DNA from 4 places in the Peribacillus sp. SIMBA_075 genome. Region 1 is predicted to be linked to each of the others. Evidence: riboswitches for the same ligand, from Rfam matches in the RefSeq annotation. Region 1 holds a riboswitch; each other region holds the start of a gene.
The links. Region 1 has a riboswitch for cobalamin ahead of metE (5-methyltetrahydropteroyltriglutamate--homocysteine S-methyltransferase). Riboswitches for the same ligand answer to the same signal wherever they lie in the genome.
Positions count from the first base shown of each region.

Region 2: another riboswitch for cobalamin. It lies ahead of SB775_RS11310 (energy-coupling factor ABC transporter permease); the one in region 1 lies ahead of metE (5-methyltetrahydropteroyltriglutamate--homocysteine S-methyltransferase).
Region 3: another riboswitch for cobalamin. It lies ahead of SB775_RS14445 (ribonucleoside-diphosphate reductase subunit alpha); the one in region 1 lies ahead of metE (5-methyltetrahydropteroyltriglutamate--homocysteine S-methyltransferase).
Region 4: another riboswitch for cobalamin. It lies ahead of SB775_RS04625 (ABC transporter substrate-binding protein); the one in region 1 lies ahead of metE (5-methyltetrahydropteroyltriglutamate--homocysteine S-methyltransferase).

Region 1 covers NZ_JAWRYN010000057.1:4,805-8,910, forward strand. Annotated here, with positions in the region: gene bcp (thioredoxin-dependent thiol peroxidase) at 1-228, opposite strand, end outside; gene SB775_RS24780 (potassium channel family protein) at 291-707, opposite strand; cobalamin riboswitch at 966-1,157, shown strand; gene metE (5-methyltetrahydropteroyltriglutamate--homocysteine S-methyltransferase) at 1,303-3,612, shown strand; gene SB775_RS24790 (acyl-CoA thioesterase) at 3,605-4,081, shown strand.
Region 2 covers NZ_JAWRYN010000011.1:131,063-135,168, forward strand. Annotated here, with positions in the region: gene cobJ (precorrin-3B C(17)-methyltransferase) at 1-685, opposite strand, end outside; gene SB775_RS11305 ((2Fe-2S) ferredoxin domain-containing protein) at 700-1,068, opposite strand; cobalamin riboswitch at 1,220-1,409, opposite strand; cobalamin riboswitch at 1,612-1,809, shown strand; gene SB775_RS11310 (energy-coupling factor ABC transporter permease) at 1,989-2,732, shown strand; gene SB775_RS11315 (energy-coupling factor ABC transporter substrate-binding protein) at 2,734-3,045, shown strand; gene cbiQ (cobalt ECF transporter T component CbiQ) at 3,086-3,808, shown strand; gene SB775_RS11325 (energy-coupling factor ABC transporter ATP-binding protein) at 3,827-4,106, shown strand, end outside.
Region 3 covers NZ_JAWRYN010000017.1:79,311-83,416, forward strand. Annotated here, with positions in the region: gene SB775_RS14430 (SulP family inorganic anion transporter) at 1-743, shown strand, start outside; gene SB775_RS14435 (hypothetical protein) at 829-975, shown strand; gene SB775_RS14440 (manganese-dependent inorganic pyrophosphatase) at 1,074-2,003, opposite strand; cobalamin riboswitch at 2,297-2,478, shown strand; gene SB775_RS14445 (ribonucleoside-diphosphate reductase subunit alpha) at 2,618-4,106, shown strand, end outside.
Region 4 covers NZ_JAWRYN010000003.1:265,970-270,075, reverse strand. Annotated here, with positions in the region: gene SB775_RS04645 (GNAT family N-acetyltransferase) at 1-200, opposite strand, end outside; gene SB775_RS04640 (hypothetical protein) at 399-689, opposite strand; tRNA gene SB775_RS04635 (tRNA-Arg) at 865-938, opposite strand; gene SB775_RS04630 (polysaccharide deacetylase family protein) at 1,136-2,029, shown strand; cobalamin riboswitch at 2,116-2,290, shown strand; gene SB775_RS04625 (ABC transporter substrate-binding protein) at 2,451-3,416, shown strand; gene SB775_RS04620 (FecCD family ABC transporter permease) at 3,379-4,106, shown strand, end outside.

The DNA.
Region 1 (4,106 bases):
TCGTGCCGCTGGGTCTGGGCTGATACCAATGATGACAGCGTCCAATTCCTCAAATTGCTCATTGTGGTCCCGGAAATCACAGGCCTCCGTCGTGCATCCTGGCGTCATGTCTTTTGGATAAAAATATAAAACAATGTATTTCCCCTTAAAATCCGATAGGGAAACCATTTCACCATTGTTTGCTGGGAGTTGAAAATCAGGTGCTTTTTCTCCAATTTTAACAGTCATATTGAACCCTCCATTTCTTTCATTATGGTAAGAGTACCCAATAATCGAAAGAAATACAACTTTCATTTATTCCTTCTTTCCTGATCTAAATCAATCACCGTCCGAATTACAAACGCGGCCGGGAGCGTATAGCCGATGAATGCCTGGATTGTCGCAATCATCCTGCCTACGCCTATCGGGGATATATCCCCATACCCTACAGAAAACATCGTCATCGCACTAAAATAAAAAGAAGTCTTCAGTTGCTCGTAAAAACTGCCGTCCAAACGATTGCCCATATCAAGAATCACTGAATGATTCTGAAGCTCGTATAATAAATAAATCAGTGCAAATCCAACTAATATCGTCGCATATAAATTGCCAAGCCACAGCATATCCTCCAGAGAAAACTTTTTTCCTCCCGACTCAACAAGAAATAAGGTACGAATGCTCATCACCATGCAAAAAATGATTCCTGCAATCAAGATGTAGAAAGTCATCCCCCACGCCCCATTTCAAAACGCCACTCCCTCTATACATACTCCCTGTCCAAACAATATATTCTTTCTTAGGGACAGACTTTATCCTTATCACTAACACATTCTAAACGCATTTGTCAGGAATTCGGGACCTTATCCCGAATCTTTTTCATGTTGACCCTTTTAGTCGGATATGTTAAGGTTGTCTAAATATTTATAATAATTTTTATTTTATAAATATTCGCCGCCTGCAATCAGTTTATCAGCAGGTTTTGTGAAATTTCATATGTGGAAATAGGTTCCTAATTTTCATTAGGATTAAAAGGGAAGCCCGGTGTAATTCCGGCACGGTCCCGCCACTGTAATGGGAATGTTAGCGCCATCCAATATGCCACTGATCAACGGATCGGGAAGGCCCGTCGCTAATGATATTCCCTAAGTCAGGAGACCTGCCTATTTCGACAACACTGTTTTAACCTACGGGAGATAGGGAGGTGTTAGGGACCTTATAATTGTAAGGGGCATTCTGCATGCCTCTTTATTTTAAGCATTTCTAACTTTCTCTTTTGACGGTTAGGGATGCTTTTTTATTGTTCAATTAAATGAATGTAGGAGGATGGGAATTTTGAAAAGCAGCAGTTTGGGTTACCCGCGAATCGGGGAAAATCGTGAATGGAAACGTACATTAGAAGCTTACTGGTCCGGTAAAATCGATGAAGCAGAATTTACGGCACAACTAAAAGCCATCCGTTTAGGCAACTTACAAAAACAGAAGAAACGAGGCATTGATATCATTCCTGCCAACGACTTCACTTTATATGATCAAATGCTGGATATGTCCGTCATGTTCGGTCTTGTTCCTGAACGTTATTCAGCCTATGAAGGCGGATGCGTTCCCCTTTCCGTTTATTATTCAATGGCCCGTGGAAACAATGACGAAGTCGCTTCCGAAATGACGAAATGGTTCAATACGAACTATCACTATATTGTCCCTGAATTAAACCTGTCACAGCTGACTTTAACAGAAAATAAACCACTTGCAGCATATCGGGAGGCCAAGGAAAAGCTAGGGATTGAAACGAAACCCGTGTTGATCGGACCTTATACTTTCATCTCCCTTTCCAAAGGCTTCAATAAAAAAGATATCCCTGGCATCATCCTGAGCCTACTTCCCCTTTACACGCAAATCCTTCAAGAGTTGGAGCAAGAAGGCGTGAAGTGGGTTCAAATGGACGAACCTTCTCTTGTTTCATCCATTTCCAAAGATGATATGCAAACTGTTACTTACCTCTATGAAAAACTGAATGAAGCAGCACCAAACCTGAACATCATGCTACAAACATACTTTGATGCCGTGGAGCATTACCAAGAAGTCATCGAATTACAAGTCCAAGGAATCGGTCTTGATTTTGTACATGATAAAGGGAGGAATCTAAGTAATCTTGAAGCATTCGGTTTCCCGAAGGACAAAGTGCTTGCTGCAGGTGTGATTGACGGAAAAAACATTTGGCTATCTGATTTATCAAAAAAAATCCAATTGATTGAGACTCTTAAGAAAAAGGTAGCTGAAGACCAAATCTGGCTTCAGCCCTCTTGTTCCCTGCTTCATGTCCCAGTGACCGTTCGTAATGAAACCGCCCTTTCAAAAGAAGTGAAAGAGGCCCTCGCTTTCGCTGATGAGAAACTTGAGGAAATCATACTCTTGGTCAAAGGGAATAATCAAGGCTTTGAAGCAATCGCCGAAAAAGTCGATGCTAATAAATTTACGGTTCAAACGTTAGCAAGTTCAAATGCACGGAATCATGGGAATGTACAATCCAATGTCGAAAAGGTTAAAACCAGGAACGTCGGCCGTCAGCTTCCATTTAAAGAACGTTACCAAAAACAACAGGAATTTTTCAAATTGCCTTTTCTTCCTTCGACTACGATCGGCAGCTTTCCACAGACATTTGAAGTTAAACAAGCACGTGGGAAATTCAAAAGAGGAGAATGGACCGCTTCCCAATATGAAACATTCGTTAACGAAGAAATCGGCAGGTGGATTGATATCCAAGAAGAAATCGGCTTGGATGTTCTTGTACACGGGGAATTCGAACGGACGGATATGGTTGAATACTTCGGCCATAAGTTAGGCGGATTCGTCTTTCTAGAAAAGGGCTGGGTACAATCCTATGGGTCCCGCTGCGTGAAACCACCAGTCATCTACGGCGACATCGATTTCATCGAACCGATGACAGTCAGGGAAAGTGTATACGCACAATCACTGACGAACAAGACGGTAAAGGGCATGCTAACAGGTCCTGTCACGATTTTGAACTGGTCATTTGTCCGTGATGATATTTCCAGGGAGAATGTTTGCTACCAACTGGCACTTGCTTTGGAAAAAGAAGTCATTGCATTGGAATCGGCTGGAATCAAAATGATCCAAGTTGATGAGCCTGCACTTAGGGAAGGTCTGCCATTGAAAAAAACCGATCGCGATGAGTATTTGAACTGGGCTGTTAATTCGTTCTTGATATCCACATCAAGCGTCGAGGATACAACCCAAATTCACACGCATATGTGCTATTGCGACTTCAACAGTTTCATGGATGTCATCTCCTCCCTTGATGCCGATGTAATTTCCATCGAAACATCCCGTAGCCATGGAGAGCTTGCTTCCGCATTCGAAGAAAGGACATACGAAAAAGGTATTGGCCTTGGTGTGTATGATATTCACAGCCCGCGTGTGCCGGCAGTGGACGAAATGGTCGATATGATTGAACGGGGCATCAAGGTACTGGATAAAGACCAGTTTTGGATCAATCCCGACTGCGGCCTGAAAACAAGGGGTATCCCGGAAACCGTCGCTTCCCTGAAAAACATGGTCGAAGCAGCAAAAATCGTCCGTGAAAACCTTTTAGCTAAACCAAAAGCTTATGATTGAAAAGAACGTTGCCCATCCAACACAGCAGTCACGGACATTTTTAACCGACCTTGTTTTTCCACCGGATACAAATCATCACAATACCATCTTTGGCGGAAAGGTAATGGCCTATGTTGATAAAATAGCCTGCATTTCAGCTATGCGCCATTGTCGAAAACCCGTTGTGACCGCTTCAAGCGACTCTTTTGATTTTTTGGCCCCCATCAAGACAGGGGATGCGATCAACCTTGAAGCTTATATCACCTGTGCACATCGCACATCAATGGAGGTATTCGTGAAAGTGGAGCGTGAGAACCTATTAACAGGTGAAAAACAGCTTACGGCACGCGCTTTTTTAACGATGCTGGCCATTGATGAAGACGGTAAGCCGACAAACGTACCTCAGGTCATTCCGGAAACGGAAGAGGAAAAGCAGCAATATGTTCAAGCACAAGCAAGATATATTGAAAGAAAGAATAAACGCAAATAAACAAAAAAACCCTTCAACATGAATG
Region 2 (4,106 bases), on a different contig from region 1:
TGACGGTGGTCAACATTCCAATATCGTGATTCAACATATCTTTCAAATTGGTTATGACAATATCCTGCCGATCGCGATAAGCACTTTTCACCAACCCGACAGGTGTATCCGGTGAACGGTAGCGAAGGAGAATTTTTTGTGTTTCTACAATTTGCCTAGTCCGCCTTCCGCTACGCGGGTTATAAAGGGCAATGACAAAGTCAGCCATTGCAGCAGCTTCCACCCTTTTAGCGATAAGTTCCCAAGGCGTTAAATGATCACTGAGGCTGATGGTACACGAATCGTGCATGACAGGTGCCCCAAGTAAAGACGCACAAGAGTTGATTGCAGAAATACCAGGGATGACTTCAATGCCCACTCCAGTATCTTCTTTCCACCCTTTTTCAATCAATACTTCATAAACCAGCCCTGCCATCCCGTACACTCCGGCATCACCACTGGAAATTACAGCCACTTTCTTTCCCAGCTCCGCTTGTTTCACTGCTTCCTGAGCACGTGATACTTCTTCAGTCATTCCCGTACTAATAATCGTTTGATCTGTAAGCAGTCCCTGAATGAGTTCAACATAAGTCTTATAACCAATGATGTAGTCACTTTCTTGAAGGGCTTCGACAGCACGTTTGGTAATGTGTTCAAAATTCCCTGGCCCAAAGCCCACGACGAATAATTTACCGTTAGTACTCATTAAGACATCTCCTTTTACGATTTGTTCTTTGAAATACCCGTATGAGCAGGAAAATCTGGATTAGGGATCATTTCCCCATCACTGAATTGGTAGATCATCTGTGGCACAAACTCCCCATCATCGATATTACTTACAATCTTCCGACCGTAATCTGGGGTATCCACCCGATACCATCTCCCTTGGGGATACTCAATTACAACGCAGGCGTCCTTACATCTTCCGTTACAGCGTGTCCTGGTTGTATGAACTTTCATATCCAGTCCCTTTGAAGTAATTTCATCGCGAATCGCTTGGGTTACTTCTTCCCCGCCTTTTTTCATGCAACTGCTTCCATTGCAAATCAACAGATGCGTATTAGTACCCTGCAAGTTCCAAGTAGTCATCTTCTTCCTCCTGAGTTCAGGGAAAAGGCAAAATAAAAAACCTTAACATAAGAGTTAAGGTTTTAAAAAAACTATATGAATGAGGAGCCTTCGGCAAATATGCTGAATCTCCCAAAATCGTCATAGTCCTTCTACCTTTCCCTCCGAAAAGTATCATACAATTTCAAAAGCAGGTTTCCTGGCTTACGCTTCATTTTACTTTGTCCCTTCCCGGCATTAAGCCAGTGGTCATCGACAATTTCATCAGCGTTTACAGTAGCGGGGGCTGCATCGGATTTTCACCGATTTCCCTATTATCCCTTGATAATTCACACAAGAGCACTTTTAAAATGAAATATTTGGTTTTATTATACATTTCTAGCTAACTTTATCTATCATATAACAACTTTAGCAAAATTCAAAGTTTATTCCGACTGTTTAGAAAAGTTTAATAGGGTAAATCCAGCACCATGCCTCGCTTCTCTGCGTTATTAGCCTAAAAAAAAAAAAGAGAGTGTAGCTGGAATTATTTCTTTATGATAAACTATACGAGATTTTTCAAAATAATTACATAAGTTTTATGGTGTTGAATTTTCTCGGAAATTCAGCTTAAAAGGGAAGCCGGTGAAAATCCGGAGCGGTCCCGCCACTGTAAAGGGAAGTCCTATTGCCTTAAGGTTAATCCACTGTCAAATGAGATGGGAAGGATGTAATGGGATGATGAACCAAAGCCAGGAGACCTGCCATGAAGCGTGAAACTGTTTCAGCCTACGAGGATGGGTGTGCGGATCAGGCAGAATAGCCCGTGGTTGGTTTATGCTATGGAATTCCTGTTCATTACGCACTTCTTTCTTTTTTAGAGAAGTGCTTTTTATGTTGGGCGCCGCTTTTCTTCTAAAAGCCTTGATTAGAAAAAATTAAAAGTGTTGAAAGGAGAAAGAATGAAAAAAGACAATTGGAAAATTCTTTATTTTGTCATTTTATTGCTTCTTGTACCAAAACGTGCTATGGCCATGCATATTATGGAGGGATTTTTACCGATTGAATGGGCCATATTCTGGTGGGCCATTATCCTTCCATTTTTAATCTTGGGTTACCGGTCGATTAGGTCCAAAGTAAAGGAAAACCCAGAAACAAAAATGATACTCGGCCTATCGGGAGCATTTGTATTCATATTATCGGCCCTGAAGATTCCTTCCGTTACGGGAAGTTCTTCACACCCTACAGGAGTTGGTTTGGGTTCCATATTATTCGGACCATTGGCCATGAGTGTCGTGGGTTCCATCGTACTGTTATTTCAAGCTGTATTACTGGCTCACGGAGGGTTGACGACATTAGGGGCCAATGCATTTTCCATGGCAGTATGCGGACCGTTCATTTCTTACTTTGTCTTCAAGGGCGCAACTAAATTGGGGTGGTCTTTTTCTCTTGCCGTTTTCTTGGCAGCTGCTTTTGGAGATTTAGGAACCTATGTGGTAACTTCCGTTCAACTTGCTCTTGCTTTTCCATCCGAGGTAGGGGGATTCATGGCCTCATTCACTAAGTTTGCAGGGATTTTTGCCCTGACCCAAATTCCCTTGGCAATCAGCGAGGGATTATTGACAGTCGTTGTGATGAATTTCTTAAAAAAATACAATCTAGGCGAATTGAAATTGCTGCGAGTTTTATCTAAGGAGGCCCGTTAATATGAAAAAAAGTTTACTGCTGCTTTTCCTGGTTGTCATTCTTGCTACCATACCGTTAATCACCCAACAAGGAACGGAATTTGGCGGTGCCGACGGCGAAGCTGAAGAAGCCATCACAAATATCCATCCGGAATATAAGCCATGGTTCAACAGTATTTGGGAGCCACCAGGTGCAGAAACAGAAAGCTTATTATTTGCGCTGCAAGCTGCAATCGGAGCTGGTTTCATTGGATATTTCATTGGCGTAATGAGACAAAGGAATAAGCAAGCCAAACAAGCCATGCCCGAAGAATCCAAGCATGTTACTCATTGATAAATATGCCTATTTCAATGGGCTAAAGGATGAACATCCGTTGGAAAAAATGATTTTTGCACTCTCCCTTTTGCTTTTTTCCTTAACTGTAAGGGATATGGCCGTTTCGCTCATCACTTTTACGGTGATGAGTGCTTTAATCATTTTTGCGGCAAGAATCCCACTTTCTTATTATCTGAAATTACTCTTACTACCGGGGTTCTTTATATTATCAGGTACAATTACAATCCTTTTTTCTTTTACAAGCAAACCCACTTCAATATCCAATATATGGTGGTCTTGGAAAGCCGGAAACTGGCAAATATTCATCAGCGATGACAGCATTGGTACAGTGATCAATTTGATCACTGTCGTATTTGCCAGTATAAGCTGTTTATATTTCTTAACCTTAACAACACCCATTACCGTCATTCTATCCGTGCTGCGGAAACTTAAATTGCCGTCTTTATTGATCGATTTAATAGAATTGACCTATCGCTTCATCTTTATTTTTTTAGATACAGCTTTGGCCATTCACCTATCACAAGCTTCACGACTTGGATATGGCTCGATAAGGCAAGGCATTCGCTCTCTCGGGTTACTAATCTCATCATTATTTTTGGGAGTATTCCAGCGCTCTGCGCAATTGACGATGGCCATGAATGCAAGAGGATATCAGGAAAACCTATCATTTATCGATGATACTTACACCTATTCCTCCCGCAATTGGCTGATCGCCATTATCATACTAGGAAGCTTAATCTTTATTTATGGATATATGTAAATTGGAGGCAATTCAAAAATGGAAGAGCATATTTTTAATATAGAGGGCCTCACCCATCAATTCCCAGATGGAACGTTCGCTATAAAAGATCTTTCACTAACGGTTCAACAAGGTAAAAAGATTGCATTATTAGGCAATAATGGAGCCGGCAAATCGACTCTGTTCCTCCATTTAAACGGTCTTTTACAACCAACATCAGGAACCATCAGATATAAGGGCAAGAAAATTAAATATGACCGTAAAGCATTATTATCATTAAGAAAACAAGTCGGGATCGTTTTTCAAGATCCTGATTCTC
Region 3 (4,106 bases), on a different contig from region 1:
CTCAAATAGTCGATGAGATGACTGACACGGACAGTAATAAAAATAAGGAAGCCAAAGGCCAAGGAATTTCGAATATCATTGCCGGATGTTTTGGCGGAATGGCAGGATGTGCGATGATCGGCCAATCCGGTATCAACATTAAATCGGGAGGAAGGGGCCGGCTTTCCACTTTTGTAGCTGGCGCATTTCTTATGGTATTAATCGTGGTATTGAATGATGTCCTTGTTAAAATACCGATGGCTGCCCTTGTCGCAGTCATGATCATGGTTTCAATCGGGACCTTTGACTGGTCTTCCCTAAAGCGGCTCACTAAAGCTCCAAAGACGGATGCAGCAGTGATGATCGTGACGGTCCTCATTGTTCTTTATACACATGACTTATCTAAAGGGGTATTTGCTGGAGTGCTCTTGAGCATGATTTTCTTCTCGGCTAAAATTTCTAAAGTGGCTGTTGAGAAAACGGAAGACATCCATGCTAAGAAAATCATTTATCGTATCAGCGGACAAATATTTTTCGCTTCGGTTCAGGACTTTGTTTCTAAGTTCGATTTCAAGGAAAAAGCCGAAACGGTCATCATCGATTTTTCCCATTCTAAAATATGGGATGCTTCTGCAGTCGGTGCTGTTGATACGGTTGTCCTTAAATATCAGTTTCAGGGTACACCTGTCCAGGTGCAAGGCCTGGACGAGGAGAGTTCGTTATTGCTTGAAAAACTCGCCACCTCAGAAAGTAAAATATCTTGAAAAAGTATAATTCTGCTGAATAGAAACTTTTCAAACCGACAAAATAGATAACATGAAATATTTCCTTTTGAAAGGAGCGAAAAGCATGACATCCGATCAGGATTATACAGCAGCGAATCTGTCACCAGATTTATTGAATGAACTGAAAAGCTTTGAAAGCAAACTTGGCGAGGAAGCCAATAAAGAACTGATTGTCATCGCCTATGAAAAAGAAAAGGAAACCTTAAATTAAAAAAAAAGACTCAAACACCTTTAAATGGATGGTTGAGTCTTTTTTTGATGTACAGAAAAGGGGGCCCAAAGTATTGAATGGGCACCCCTTTTCCAATATTATTTACTGAATACGTCCGTTAAAACCGGAACGATTTGTTTTTTACGCGATACAACGCCCTCTAAGACGGCAATGTTATTGTTTAATGAAACGTCATATGCCTTTTCCACTGCATCAGCCGCTTTTCCAAGAGCCAAGGCCACAGAATCATTGGTCAAGATATCCGTTACGACGAATAGGAATAAATCCAATTCCTTCACAGCGATGACCGATTCAATGGCTGCTTCTATTTCAGCTTGCTTAGCAAGAACTTCGTTCGGATCTACAGCATTGACCTGAGCTATCTCAACTTTAGCCATTCCCATGGAGAATTCTTTTGCATCAAGAGTGATTAACTGGGCAATCGTCTTGTCGCTCAAGTCAGCTCCCGCCTTCAACATTTCCAAGCCATATGTTTCAGCGTTTACTCCCGCAATATCAGCCAGTTCCATAGCTGCTGCAACGTCTTGCTCTGTGCATGTCGGGGATTTGAACAATAAAGAATCGGAAATTATGGCAGATAGCATAAGTCCGGCGATCGCTTTAGGGACTTCAATGCCGTTTTCTTTATAGATTTTATTTAAAATCGTTGCCGTACAGCCAACTGGCTCCGCACGGTAATATAAAGGATCGCTTGTTTCAAAGTTAGCGATACGGTGATGGTCGATAACTTCCAACACACGGACTTGGTCAATATCTTCTGCACTTTGCTGGCGTTCGTTGTGGTCGACCAGAATCACGCCATCCGCTTCCCCTGCCACTTTTTCCACAAGGCGGGGAGCTTCGAATTTGAATTGGTCCAACGCATATTGAGTTTCACCATTCACTTCACCCAGACGAACTGGTTCAGCGTTGATACCTAGTTGCTTTTTAAGATCTGCATAAGCGATTGCTGAACAGATTGTGTCTGTATCCGGGTTTTTATGTCCAAAAACTAATACTTTTTCCAAGATTTTAACCCCTTTTTCATAAATATTTTTCCGCGAATCCCCTCATCGCAATAAGGGAGACCCACCTTTACTATACACTTTATTTTAACACAAAATCCCGTAAATTCAGTGCTCGAATTACCCATTCCCCAATAAAATCTTTCATTCTCAATCCCTCTACCTTCACTTTGTCAATAGATAAGGGTTGGTTTTTCTCAAATATATTAGTTGAATTATCATCGTATATGGCTTACGATAATATAAGCAGAAATACTAGATATTGATTACACAAACAATACTAATAACTATATATAGAATATTTTATAATCCAAGGTGCCAGTGATGGCTGAAAAGGGAATCCGGTGTAAACCCGGAACTGTCCCCGCAACTGTAAATGTGACGAAATGAGAAACCACTGTATAGCTCTCTCTATACGGGAAGGACTCAAAGTAGGATGATCATGAGTCAGGAGACCTGCCTTGATTTTTTCATGTTTCTTATTCTTCGGGGATTGAGATGATGAAACGATAGTATAATGGCTATTTTTTCATGGTTCCTTTATTCTATCGTTTGATTCGCTCAATCCATTTGGGCGGTTTTTTTATTTTAGCGGAAGTTTACAAGGAGGATTATTAATGACTCAAACATATAACTCTACCATAAGCGAAAATGACACCGAAACGAATTCAATCCAGCTTGAGATGTTATCAAAGGAATTCGAAGGCCGTCTCGATATGGAAAAGTTCAAAAAGCGTTTTATAAAATGGCTTGATCGCAAAAGTGACTCAACCGATGAACAGGCATCAAAAAAACTGATTCAGCTCGCTCTTGAAAGTGTGGATATAGATGCTCCCGATTGGACGTTCGTTGCTGCAGCAGAACTATTGAATACGATGTATAGGGATGCACAGGCAAATCGAGGTTATGAAGGCATGAGTTATGGCCCATTCTATGAACTGATCACGGAACTCTCGCAACTTTCAGAAGGCCAGCGTTATCCCATTTATAAATCAGAACTGCTAGCTTCTTATACGAAAGCGGAAATTGAGGAATTGGGTTCGGTGATCGACCCGGAAAAGGATAAATTATTTTCTTACATAGGCATTTACTTATTAAACGATCGCTACCTAGCCCGCCCAAAAAAAGACAAGGTCTACGAACTGCCTCAAGAGCGCTTCATGATCATCGCGATGGAAATCATGCGAATGGAAAAAACGGAGCATCGTCTTCAACTAATAAAAGAAGCTTACTGGGCTATGTCCAACCTTTATATGACTGTTGCGACGCCTACTCTATCCAATGCAGGTAAAACGCATGGACAGTTAAGCTCTTGTTTTATCGACGCAATTGAGGATTCCATTGACGGCATCTATCTATCTAACTACGATGCTGCAAAAGTATCAAAATTCGGCGGCGGTGTAGGTCTTTACGTTGGTAAGATTCGTTCGCTTGGTTCTGATATCCGAGGTTTCTCTGGAAACAGTTCCGGCACGACTCCCTGGATCCGGCTATTCAACCAGACAGCTGTCAGTGTCGATCAATTGGGGCAACGTAAAGGTGCCATCGCGATTTACTTGGATGCCTGGCATAAAGATATTATGAGCTTTCTTGATTTGAAGACCCAAAACGGGGATGACAGATTAAAAGCCCATGATATTTTTACAGGTGTATGTATTCCTGATTTGTTCATGGAGGCTGTACGCGACAGAAAAGAATGGTATCTTTTCGATCCGCATACCATCAAACAAACCCTTGGATTCTCACTTGAAGATCTTTATGACGAGAAGAAAGGCGAAGGAAGCTTCAGGAATCATTATGCACTTGCTGTCGAGGCCGCAGAAAACGGTACACTTCCAAACTATAGCTTTGAAAAAATCAATGCGATGGACATCATGAAAAGCATCATGATTTCTCAATTAGAAGAAGGCGTACCATATATGTTCTACCGCGATGAAGTGAACCGGAAGAATCCGAATAAACATAAAGGCATGATTTATTGTTCTAACCTTTGTACGGAGATTGCTCAAAACTTAAGCCCTTCGACGATCACGGATGAATATGAAACAGAAGATGGAGATGTCGTTGTGGTCCGTAAAAGCGGCGATTTCGTTGTCTGCAACCTAT
Region 4 (4,106 bases), on a different contig from region 1:
TCTGTTGAATGCAGTAAAAAGAAACCCACAGGTTCATCATCACTTAAAATGACAATACGATGCTGCCCTTTTGTAACGTCTGTAAACTTGTTTGGCAAGGCAGTAAATAGACCTTGTTCTTCAGGCAGTTCAAACTGATTTAGTTTTTCGGAATATTCATCTGAAAAATGCTTTAACTCAACGGAATTTACCTTTTCCATAAAATGCTCCCCCCTAACCCTTCTTCTATATATTACCATTACGAAGCCGGCTATCTTCTTAATTTAAATAATTAGTGCCATTTAAAATTAAAGTTCACCGAATGTTCAAGAATGGTAATATTTTAGATTTTTAATTATTATTTACCATCCAATTTTAAAGATTTATCCGATACATATCATGATAACTACAATTTGCAGTCAAAAAAGGGAGGTAAAGCAGAAAGCTTTATCAGACGAATCAAATGTTAATTCTGAAGGACCTACAACAATAGAATTAAGCGATGGTTCATCTGTTGAACTTAGTTCAACAGATGAAGTTGATAACAGTAATTCAAGAAGCATTCGGACACCTTCAGCAACTTTTGCACGGAGAAAAATATCTAAGGCTTCTTGCAGTGTGTATTCAATTGTGAAACTTTCCGTAGTCTTACTGGTCAATTTCCGTTCCTTTAACGCTGTTCCACGCTGTTTAATAACGTGTTTTTTCATAAAAAAAGCACCTCCAGACATAGAAAGATAATAGTGAAATGGAATATCACTGTTTCCTACGTACAGAAGTGCTTTTATCCTACATACAATTTACGGCTTTTATGGTCATGCCAACAGAAAAAAACCCTGCTACAACACGGAGAAACCGCATTATAACAGGGCTTATAAACTTTAGCGTCCCAGATAGGAATCGAACCTACGACCTACAGCTTAGGAGGCTGTCGCTCTATCCTGCTGAGCTACTGGGACATATAAAAAAGTCGACGACTTATTTATTATATTTCTTATAGGCAAACTTTTCAAGTTAATAGCAATAATAATTATGAAAAAAAACATCTAGACGCTTAGGGGGCACTCAGCTCTCCTGTTTCCTTACTCTTCATTAAATGGAATACTTTATTATTTCCTGGTTTTCTGGTACTATTATGCTAGAAAAAATTAGGAGAATGATAGTGGGGAATTATAGAGTTTTATGGATGGTGACGCTGCTGGGGATTTTAATTTTACCGGGATGCTCACAAGGGATTTTAGAGGGTATAGGCACAAAGACGGCTGCGCCGATCACGGAAGGTAACATTGAAGTGGCTGCAGCAGCGAAGAATGACACTGGGCAGGATTCAGAGGACGAATTATATACTGAACGAATCGATACGAGAGACTGGATAACGGCCGAGTCCGCGGTACAGCTTCCAATATTGATGTATCATAGCATTTCTGAAGGCAATGGCCTTCGGGTACCAAAAGAGGAATTCCGATTACAAATGACCTGGCTTCGGGAAAATGGTTACTATACATTATCCCCTGAAGAAGCATTTCTCGTTTTAACCGAAAATCGGATGCCAAGTGAAAAGTGTGTCTGGCTTACTTTTGATGATGGCTATACAGATAACTACACGGAAGCTTTCCATATACTAAAAGAATATGATATGAAAGCGACTGTCTTCATGATCGGGAAGTCCATCGATAAAGGTCATCACCTGACTGAAAATCAAATGATGGAGATGAGCGGGAAGGGGATTTCGATCGAAAGTCATACTATCAACCATTTGGAGCTGAACCGAATGACGTCAGAGCAGCAAGAAGCGGAAATGGTCCAGTCAAAGGATCTGTTCGATCGTATCCTGCAACAGGACACGACAGTGCTTTCCTATCCAGTTGGTCGTTATAATGAAGAGAGTCTCAGGCTTTCAGAAGAAGCTGGATACAAGATGGCAGTCACTACTGAACCTGGAGGAGCTTCAAGGGACCAAGGGATGTATGCCTTGCATCGAGTTCGGATTTCACCTGGATTATCAGTAGATGGGTTCGCGTCGCTGATAGAAAATGCTTCAAATCATTGAAAATGGACGGTGCATTTCAAACTTGTTCAGAAAAATCATATAATAATCGATTCTAACATGGTGTATAATGAAGGCAGTGAAAATTATATACATATGAACGATTTGGTGTCTTAATGACTTAAAAGGGAAGCTGGTGAAATGCCAGCGCGGTCCCGCCACTGTATTTGGGAGCTGACGGCTGTGTACCACTGTATGGGATATGGGAAGGTGCCGTTGACGATGACCATGAGCCAGGAGACCTGCCAAGATTCGTACACCTGTAACCTACGCGGATGGGAAGGTGTGTGGCAGACCCTAAGAGTCCGTAATGATATTGTTGCCATACAAGCATCTTCCGTTTAACGGGAGGTGCTTTTTGTTTTGGGTGCCTTCCGAGATTATTAGGTGAAGAAATTAAATGAAAAGATTGTGGGGAATGAAAATGAAGAAGATTTTTGGTTTGATATTGTTGATGTTACTGACTGCAGGCATGATGGTTGGCTGCAGTGACGCTACTGATGAAGGAAAAGAAAAGCAGCAAACGAATCATGCTCAACACGACGCTTTCCCGATTACGATTAAAGATGCAACGGGCGAAAAAGTAACGATAGAACAAAAACCGAAGAAAATCGTTACGTTGATACCAAGTAATACAGAAGTGGTATTTGCACTTGGTTTAGGTAAAAAGGTCGTTGGTGTTTCCGACAATGATAATTACCCGGAAGAAACGAAAAAAATTAAAAAAGTTGGCGGAATGGAAATGAACACGGAGCTGATTGTCTCCATGAAGCCTGACCTTGTTCTTGCCCATGCATCAAGTGCCCATAATTCAAATGAGGGATTAAAGCAGCTTAAGGATGCTGGAATAGATGTCCTTGTAGTCAATGATGCACAAAGCTTTGACCAAGTCTATGAATCTATTGAAATGATTGGAAAGGCAACGGGGGAAAATGATAAGGCAAGCGAAATCGTTGCGGATATGAAAACGAAGCTCAAGGATATTCAGGAAAAAGTCAAATCCGTTAAGGAAGCGGATAGGAAGACCGTTTTAATTGAGGTTTCGCCATCACCGGATATATATACACCTGGAAAAAATACCTTCATGGATGAAATGCTTCATATTATTTCAGCGGATAACGCTGCTGCTGAATTGGACGGCTGGGCAAAAATTGATGAAGAGTCGATGATTGCTGCAAATCCGGATGTCATCATTACAACGTATGGTAATTATACAAAAGATCCAGTAAGTGAAGTGACAGGCCGAAAAGGATGGCAAGACGTAAATGCCGTTAAGAATGGCCAAGTCTTTGATGTCCCTTCTGACTTGGTGACCCGTTCCGGTCCACGCTTAATAGAAGGAGTAGAGGAACTTGCAAAAGCAGTCTATCCGAACCAATTTGACAACTAAATGGGCGTTTGCTTATTTGATTGCGTTGTTAATTTTGTTATTCGCAATGACGATAGGCATTTCCTTTGGTTCGGTGCCAGTTCCGATTTCCGTACTTATACAAATAATCGGCAAGGAGATTTTTCACTTGCCGATTTCTGCCGATCCGGATGTGATGCTTACGAATATCGTGATGAACATCCGCTTGCCGCGTGTGCTGCTCGCTGGTTTGGTTGGGGCATCACTTGCGATTGCCGGGGCAGCCTTTCAGGGACTGCTCCGGAACCCGCTCGCTGATCCTTACACATTAGGTATTTCTTCAGGAGCATCGGTCGGCGCCGTATTGACAATATTCTTGAATATATCACTGCCATTCATCGGTTTATATACTCTTCCGGCATTGAGCATCTTATGTTCAGTGCTCACGATGCTCTGCGTACTGACTTTTGCAAAAAAAATGGATCGGTCGATGAAAGTGGAAACGATCATCTTAACGGGAATCATTTTCAGCTCGTTTTTAAGTGCCTTCATTTCATTGATGATTGCGCTGACGGGTGAAGAATTAAGACAAATCATCGGCTGGCTGATGGGAAGCGTCTCAATGCGCGGATGGAATTATATCGTAATCATTTTGCCGTTTTTTATCATTGGTTCGTTGACCTTGATCATGAATGCAAGCGAATTGAATGCGATGACTTTCGGGGAAGACCG